Regions from separate parts of the Pseudomonas extremorientalis genome, predicted to be linked through region 2. Evidence: predicted binding sites of a transcription regulator. Region 2 holds the regulator's gene; the other holds the start of a gene.
The links. The regulator FliA, encoded in region 2, starts transcription of late flagellar genes. The targets are predictions, from matches to a motif close to CTAAAGTTTNNNNNNNNNNNGCCGNTAA.
Positions count from the first base shown of each region.

Region 1 (4,417 bases), 1.2 Mb from region 2:
GGCTGATGCGCAGCAAGACAGAATACGTGGCGCTGTATTCGCTGCTCAAGGACCTGTGGCTGCCGGTCTCGCGGGACACCGGCAAGCTGCTCTACCTGCTGGCGCGCAGCAGCAAGGCGCGGGCGATTGTGGAGTTTGGCACGTCGTTCGGCCTGTCCACCTTGCACCTGGCCGCTGCGCTGCGTGACAACGGCGGCGGTGTGCTGATCGGCAGCGAATTCGAAGCCTCGAAGATTACCCTGGCGCGTGAGCACTTCATCGAAGGTGGGGTGAGTGACTTGATCCATATCCGCGAAGGCGACGCACTGGTCACCCTGGCCAGCGACCTGCCGGACAGTGTGGACTTGCTGCTGCTGGACGGCGCCAAGACGCTGTATGGCGACGTGCTGGGCCTGGTGGAAAAGCACCTGCGCCCCGGCGCGCTGGTGGTGGCGGACAACACCGATTACTGCCCTGAATACCTGGCCCACGTACGCGCACCGGAGAACGGCTACGTGTCTGTACCGTTTGCCGATGACATCGAACTGTCCATACGGCTCAGCGCCTGCTGAATGCCAACCGCGCTGCAAACACTATGAAGATCATACCAGTGGTGCGGTCCATCCACTGGATGACCTTTTCCCGGCGCAGGAAACCGGACAGCGTCTGCGTGGCACCCATCAACACCAGTGACCACACCAGGCCGAGCAGCACATGGATGCCCACCAGGCCGAACGTCCACAGGATCAACGGCTGGCCCTGGGGGATGAACTGCGGCAGGAACGACACATAGAAAATCCCCACCTTGGGGTTGAGCACATTGCCCAGCATGCCCTTGATAAACCAGTTGCCGGCCGGCTTGCCCTGCACCTCGGCGCTGGCCAGTGAGCGGCGCGGACGCAACAGCATGTTCAACCCCAGCCAGGCCAGGTACGCGGCGCCGCAGTACTTGAGCAGGTTGAAGGCGACTTCCGACACAGCGATCAGTGCGCCCAGACCGAAGGCAACCGCTGCGCCCCACAGCAGGCAGCCGGCGTTGATGCCCAGCGTAGCTTGCAGCGCCTGGCGCTTGCCTTCAACCGTCGCCGTCCTGAGCACCAGGGCTGTATCGAGGCCGGGTGTGAGCGTGAGCAGGGTGGCGGCGAAGGTGAAGGCGAGGAGGTTATCCGTGATGGACATGGGCGGGCTTCGTGATTGGGTGGAGGTGAACCCAAGCATACTATGTTGTAGTGAAGGAGATTGTTGTGGCGAGCGGGCTTGCCCCGCGTTGGGCTGCGCAGCAGCCCCATCAATGAGAGCTGCGATGTGTCAGGTATTCCTCAGTGTCTGGTTTTGGGGCTGCTATGCAGCCCAACGCGGGGCAAGCCCGCTCGCCACAGGTCACCGGTTAGCTACAGGACACCGGCTAGCCACAACAAACCGGCTAGCCAGGTGTTCAGCAAAGGCTCAGCGGTTGAACCGCTCCACCAACGCATACTGGGTGGACGCAGTGTTCGTCAGTTCCTTGCTCAGGTCCGTGGATTGACGGGCCTGGGTCGACGTCTGGTCGGCCAGTTCGGCGATGGTGGTGATGTTGCGGCTGATCTCTTCGGCTACCGCGCTCTGTTCCTCGGTGGCGGCAGCGATCTGGGTAGTCATGTCGGTGATATGCGACACCGCCTCGCTGATGCCCACCAGGGCCTGGTCGGCTTCGAGTACCCAGGCCACGCCTTCCTGGGCCTGGCGTTGACCGTTCTCCATGCTTTGCACGGCGTTGTTGGACGACGCCTGCAGTTGGGTAATCAGCCCGTGGATCTGGGTGGTGGATTGGGACGTGCGCTGCGCCAGTTGGCGCACTTCATCGGCGACCACGGCGAAGCCACGGCCTTGCTCACCGGCCCGCGCGGCTTCGATGGCGGCGTTGAGGGCCAGCAGATTGGTCTGGTCGGCAATGGCCTTGATCACGTCCACCACGCTGCCGATTTCGTCGCTGTCCCGCGCCAGTTGCGCTACGGTCGCGCCGGTTTCGCTGACCACGCTGGACAAACGTTCGATGGCCTCACGGGTGTCCCGTGCCACTTCACGGCCGCGCCCGGTCAGCACATTGGCTTGCTGGGTGGCATCCGCCGTGCGCTGGACGTGGCTGGCGACTTCCTGGGTAGTGGCGGCCATTTGGTTGACGGCGGCCGAGACCTGTTCGGTTTCGACGCGCTGGCGGTCCAGGCCCTTGGAGCTGGCGGTGGCCAACTGATCGGATTGCCCGGCCAGGGCGCTCAATTGTTCGGCACTGTCCTGCAGGCGGGTGAGGCAGGTTTTCAGGCGCGCGGCCTGGCTTTGGAACGCAGTTTCCAGGCGTGCCTGTGGCCCGCTGGCGTCGCTGTACATCTGGGCGATCAAGGCGTCCGAAGTCGAGGGTTCTACGCCCTGCAGCAGGCGCAGTGTGCTGCCTTGGCGCCAGCGTGAGCAGAGCACGCCCACCGGCACCGCGACGGCGACGGCCACGGCAATTGCGAGCGGCGCGTCGAAGAACAGACCGGCGAGACTACCGGCCACTGCGGTGGCCACGTAAGGCACGCAACCGAGTGCTGCCGGCAGCCAGGCGTCCTGGCGCGGGACGGCCGGTTTGCCTTGGCTGATCCGTTGATACAGGGCCTGGGCCCGGCGGATTTCATCGGCCGTGGGCTTGACCCGCACCGACTCGAAACCGACGACCTGGCTGCCATCGAAGATCGGCGTGACGTAGGCGTTGACCCAATAGTGATCGCCGTTTTTCGAGCGGTTCTTGACGATGCCCATCCACGGCAGGCCTTGCTTGAGCGCACCCCACATGTGCGCAAATACGGCGGGTGGCACATCCGGATGGCGCACGATGTTCTGCGGCGCGCCGATCAGGTCGGCGCGTTCAAAGCCGCTGATGTCGACAAAGGCGTCGTTGCAGTAAGTGATGACCCCTCGGACATCCGTGGCGGAGATGAGTTTTTGCGAAGGCGCGAGGGAAACCTCACGCTGTGTTACGGGCTGGTTATTGCGCATTCCGACTACTCCCTGGTTGTCCTCAGTCCATCGGCGCCAAACGCAAAAAGGTTAATCCACATTGGCCAATTCGCCAGCCATTGGTCAAAAGCCTGAAACTTCGCGGTGAAACACCTCATAATGGCGGCCATTTTTGTTTAGCCGTTATTCTGGTGTGCCCCCATGGAAATCAAGGTCAACTTTCTCGACAACCTCCGGCTTGAAGCCAAGTTCGATGACTTCACGGTGATTGCCGACCAGCCCATTCGCTACAAAGGCGATGGCTCGGCACCGGGGCCGTTCGATTACTTCCTGGCGTCGTCAGCGCTGTGCGCGGCGTACTTCGTGAAGTTGTACTGCCAGACGCGCAATATCCCCACCGACAATATTCGCCTGTCGCAGAACAACATCGTCGACCCGGAAAACCGCTACAACCAGATCTTCAAGATCCAGGTCGAGTTGCCGGCGGATATCTCCGAGAAGGACCGCCAGGGCATCTTGCGTTCCATCGACCGCTGCACCGTCAAGAAAGTGGTACAGGCCGGGCCTGAGTTTGTCATCGAAGAAGTCGAGAACCTCGACGCCGATGCCCAGGCGTTGCTGATGCCGAATTCGACTTCCGAGGGCGGCACCTATATCGCCGGCAAAGACCTGCCGCTGGAACAGACCATCGCCAACATGTCCGGCATCCTCGCAGGCCTTGGCATGAAGATCGAGATCGCGTCGTGGCGCAATATCGTGCCCAACGTCTGGTCGTTGCACATCCGCGATGCGCATTCGCCGATGTGCTTCACCAACGGCAAGGGTGCGACGAAGGAGGGCGCCCTGGCGTCGGCCTTGGGCGAGTTCATCGAGCGGCTCAACTGCAATTTCTTCTACAACGATCAGTTCTGGGGCGAGGAACTGGCCAACGCACCGTTCGTGCATTACCCGGATGAGCGCTGGTTCCAGCCAGGCCCCAACGACGAGCTGCCGAGCGAGATCCTCGATGCCTACTGCCTGAAAATCTACAACCGCGACGGCGAACTGCGCGGTTCGCACCTGTTCGATACCAACTCCGGCAATGAACAACGCGGCATTGTTTCGCTGCCGTTCGTGCGCCAGTCGGATGGCGAAGTGGTGTACTTCCCGTCCAACCTGATCGAGAACCTCTACCTCAGCAACGGCATGAGCGCCGGCAACACCCTGGCCGAAGCCCAGGTGCAGTGCCTGTCGGAGATCTTCGAGCGTGCCGTGAAGCGTGAAATCATCGAAGGCGAGTTCGCCTTGCCGGACGTACCGGCGCAGGTGCTGGCCAAGTACCCCGGCATCCTCGCCGGCATCCAGGGCCTTGAAGCCCAGGGGTTCCCGGTGTTGGTCAAAGACGCCTCCCTGGGCGGCGAATTCCCGGTGATGTGCGTGACCCTGATGAACCCGCGCACCGGCGGCGTGTTTGCGTCCTTCGGCG
Region 1 covers NZ_CP089519.1:3,421,876-3,426,292, reverse strand. Annotated here, with positions in the region: gene LUU92_RS15195 (O-methyltransferase) at 1-551, shown strand, start outside; gene LUU92_RS15190 (LysE family translocator) at 538-1,158, opposite strand; gene LUU92_RS15185 (methyl-accepting chemotaxis protein) at 1,426-2,460, opposite strand; partial or broken gene LUU92_RS29360 (PAS domain-containing protein) at 2,719-2,991, opposite strand; gene LUU92_RS15180 (OsmC domain/YcaO domain-containing protein) at 3,154-4,417, shown strand, end outside.
Region 1: the regulator FliA is predicted to act here: its motif matches at 2,501-2,528, upstream of LUU92_RS15185 (methyl-accepting chemotaxis protein).

Region 2 (4,417 bases):
GGCGATGTGGCAGCACTCCACCAGCTCATGGAGCTGGAGGAAGCCGGCGCCCCCTTTTACAGTGTGAAAACCGCGAAAAATTGCATTGAGCAGGTTCGCATCATCCGGTCGGCTTTCCAGCTCGACCAGTTGCTCGGACAACTGCTCTAAAATTTCGCCGGCCTCTACAAGGAAATCCTGAAGGATTTCTTCATCGGCGCCGAAGCTCATGTGGGTGCTCCTTAGAAGCCTAAACTGGATAACAGGTCATCGACATCATCTTGACCCGATACAACGTCTTCACGTTTATCGGCATGAATCTGCGGACCTTCACCCTTGGCGAGATGTTTTTGTGGATCTTTTTCCGAGAGGATCGCTTCGCGGTCATGTTCGATGCCGGCGAAACGGTCAACCTGGCCTGCCATAAGCACCAATTTGAGCAAGTTGCTTTCCACTTCGGTGACCAACTGGGTCACACGCTTGATCACCTGACCGGTGAGGTCCTGGTAATCCTGGGCCAGCAGAATGTCGTTGAGGTTGCTGGAAACCGTACGGTTTTCCTGCTCGCTGCGTGACAGGAAACCGTCGACCCGACGCGCCAACTCGCGAAACTCCTCGGCCCCCACTTCCCGGCGCATAAAGCGGCCCCAGTCGTGGCTCAGGGCCTGGGCCTCAGTGGCCATGCCGTTGACCAGGGGCGTGGCGTTTTCCACCAGGTCCATGGTGCGGTTGGCCGCCGCCTCAGTCAGCCTGACCACATAGGACAGGCGTTCGGTGGCATCGGTGATTTGCGAGATTTCTTCGGCCTGGGGCATGTGCGGGTCAATCTGGAAATTGACGATCGCACTGTGCAGCTCGCGTGTGAGCTTGCCCACTTCCTGGTACAGGCCGCGGTCACGGGTCTGGTTGAGCTCATGGATTAACTGCACCGCGTCGCCGAACTGGCCTCTTTCAAGGCTGTCGACCAACTGGTGAGCATGCTTTTTCAGGGTCGACTCGAAGTCTCCCTGTGACGTTTCTTTATGCTCCATAGCTCCCCCGCGATGGCATTAGCCGTGGATGCGTTCGAAGATTTTTTCGATCTTCTCTTTCAAGGCCAATGCCGTGAATGGCTTGACCACGTAACCGTTGACCCCGGCCTGGGCGGCTTCGATGATCTGCTCACGCTTGGCTTCGGCGGTGACCATCAGCACAGGCAGGCTGCGCAGCTTTTCGTCAGCGCGCACGTGGCGCAGCAAGTCGATACCGGTCATGCCCGGCATGTTCCAGTCCGTTACCAGAAAGTCGATGCTCCCGCTGTTGAGGATCGGAATGGCCGTAATGCCGTCATCCGCCTCGACCGTGTTTGTGAACCCAAGGTCACGCAACAGGTTTTTTATGATCCGCCGCATCGTTGAGAAGTCATCAACGATGAGGATTTTCATGTTCTTGTCCAATTCGACCTCCAAGCAGTCTTAAACGCGCCCAGCACCTGGACGCGCCATTTCAATCAACAGGCATTACACAAAAAGGACTGCCGGGGGCACCACGGGTCGAACCCGCGAAGGCCGGTTGCCCTCGCGGTATCGTCTGCAGTGTCCCCACACTGCCTGTTCAGCGCGCTCGCCACTCTCCCAAACGCCCCCGCAAGCGGGCTGCGCACTGGCTGTGCAACTGGCTGACCCGCGATTCGCTGACACCCAGGACCTCACCGATTTCCTTGAGGTTCAGCTCTTCGTCGTAGTACAGCGCCAACACCAGCCGCTCACGCTCCGGCAAATTGGCAATCGCGTCCGCCAACGCTCCCTGGAAACGCTCATCTTCCAGGTCACGCGATGGCTCCATATGAGCACTCGCGCCGTCCTCGTGCAGCCCTTCATGTTCGCCGTCCTGCAACAGGTCGTCGAAACTGAACAGGCGGCTGCCCAAGGTATCGTTCAAAATCCCGTAGTAATCGTCGAGACTCAATTGGAGTTCGGCCGCAACTTCGTGATCTTTAGCGTCGCGACCGGTTTTTGCTTCAATTGCGCGAATTGCGTCACTGACCATGCGTGTGTTGCGGTGTACCGAACGCGGCGCCCAGTCACCTTTGCGCACTTCATCGAGCATCGCGCCACGGATGCGGATGCCCGCATACGTCTCGAAACTCGCCCCCTTGCTCGCGTCGTATTTGGTCGACACTTCGAGCAGGCCGATCATGCCCGCCTGGATCAGGTCTTCGACCTGCACGCTGGCGGGCAGGCGTGCCAGCAGGTGATAGGCAATGCGCTTGACCAGGGGCGCGTAGCGCTCGATCAACTCGCCCTGGCTGTCACGGGCAGACTTCTTGTAAGCGTTGTAGCCGGTCGCTGTCATAGCACGGGTCCTGCGCTCGTCTGATGCACCAATCGCTCGACGAAAAACTCCAGATGCCCCCGGGGGTTGGCGGGCAACGGCCAGGTATCGACCTTCTGGGCAATAGCCTTGAACGCCAATGCACACTTGGAACGAGGGAATGCTTCGTAGACTGCACGCTGCTTTTGCACAGCCTTGCGCACACACTCGTCGTAGGGAACTGCGCCGACGTATTGTAAGGCGACATCGAGGAAACGATCCGTGACCTTGGTCAACTTGGCGAACAGGTTGCGCCCTTCCTGCGGACTCTGGGCCATGTTGGCCAGGACGCGGAAGCGGTTCATGCCGTAATCACGGTTAAGCAGTTTGATCAGGGCGTAGGCGTCGGTGATCGAGGTGGGTTCATCGCAGACCACCAGCAACACTTCCTGCGCGGCGCGCACGAAGCTGACCACGGATTCGCCGATCCCGGCGGCGGTGTCGATCACCAGCACGTCGAGGTTGTCGCCGATGTCACTGAAGGCCTGGATCAGGCCGGCATGCTGCGCCGGGCTCAGGTGCACCATGCTCTGGGTGCCGGAGGCGGCCGGGACGATGCGGATGCCACCGGGCCCTTGCAGCAGCACATCGCGCAGCTCACAACGGCCCTCGATCACATCGGCAAGGGTGTGCTTGGGCGTCAGCCCCAGCAGAACGTCGACGTTCGCCAACCCCAGGTCAGCATCCAGCAGCATGACGCGACGGCCAAGCTCTGCCAGGGCCAGGGACAAATTCACTGACACGTTAGTTTTTCCGACGCCACCTTTGCCGCCGGTCACCGCGATCACCTGTACGGGATGCATGCTGCCCATTTTATTTCTTTACCTTGTCTTGCTTAGACGCAGGCTACATGGCTTGGCCGCGTGAATCGCTTGCAGACCATCGATGTAGATACTTTTCACGGTGTTCATACCGTCCTCAACCTACCCGCTTCGCCGGGTTGTGGTAGAGGTCGGCGAACATATCGGCCATCGCTTCCTCGCTAGGCTCGTCTTGCATTTGCACGCTGACTGCACGGCTGACCAACTGATGACGGCGCGGCAGATGCAGATCATCCGGAATCCGCGGCCCGTCGGTCAGGTAGGCGACCGGCAATTCATGACTGATGGCCAGGCTCAGCACCTCGCCCAGGCTCGCGGTTTCGTCGAGCTTGGTGAGGATGCAACCGGCCAGGCCGCAGCGCTTGTAACTATGATACGCAGCGGTAAGAACCTGTTTCTGGCTGGTGGTTGCAAGCACCAGGTAATTTTTCGACTTGATGCCACGCCCGGCCAGGCTTTCCAACTGCATGCGCAAGGCCGGGTCGCTGGCTTGCAGGCCGGCGGTATCAATCAGCACCACGCGCTTGCGCAGCAGCGGGTCGAGGGCGTTGGCCAGGGACTGGCCCGGGTCGACATGGGTCACCGGCACATTGAGAATGCGGCCCAGGGTCTTGAGCTGCTCCTGGGCACCAATACGGTAGCTGTCCATGCTCACCAGCGCGATATTCTGAGCGCCGTACTTGAGCACGTAACGGGCGGCCAGCTTGGCCAGGGTGGTGGTCTTGCCCATGCCGGCAGGGCCGACCATGGCGATCACACCGCCCTCTTCCAGAGGTTCGATTTCCGGGGTGGCAATCATCCGCGCCAGATGGGCCAGCAACATGCGCCAGGCCTGGCGAGGCTCTTCGATCTCGGTGGTCAGGGCCAGCAGGTCGCGGGACAATGGGCCGGACAGGCCGATGCGTTGCAGGCGGCGCCACAGGTTGGCCTGTTGCGGTTTGCTGCCTTGCAACTGGTTCCAGGCCAGCGAGCCCAACTGCACTTCGAGCAGTTCACGCAAACCGTTGAGTTCAAAGCGCATCGAATCGAACACGCGCTGGTCAACCGCCGCTGCCGGGGCTGGCGCAGCAGGACGCGGCGGCTCTTTGAAGGTCGGCTCAACCAATGGCTCGGCGGCGGTCAGCGGCAGGCCAGCGAACAACTGACGATTGGTGGTGGCATCGCTGTCGCCACGCATGCTCAGTTCAGCCTGGGCCGAGACGATGCGCGAAGCGGTCTTGCGCAGCTCGTCTTCGAGCTCCATGTTCGGCACGCGCGGCGCCAGG
Region 2 covers NZ_CP089519.1:4,576,438-4,580,854, forward strand. Annotated here, with positions in the region: gene LUU92_RS20490 (chemotaxis protein CheA) at 1-210, opposite strand, end outside; gene LUU92_RS20495 (protein phosphatase CheZ) at 222-1,010, opposite strand; gene LUU92_RS20500 (chemotaxis response regulator CheY) at 1,029-1,403, opposite strand; gene fliA (RNA polymerase sigma factor FliA) at 1,573-2,313, opposite strand; gene fleN (flagellar synthesis regulator FleN) at 2,310-3,143, opposite strand; gene flhF (flagellar biosynthesis GTPase FlhF) at 3,250-4,417, opposite strand, start outside.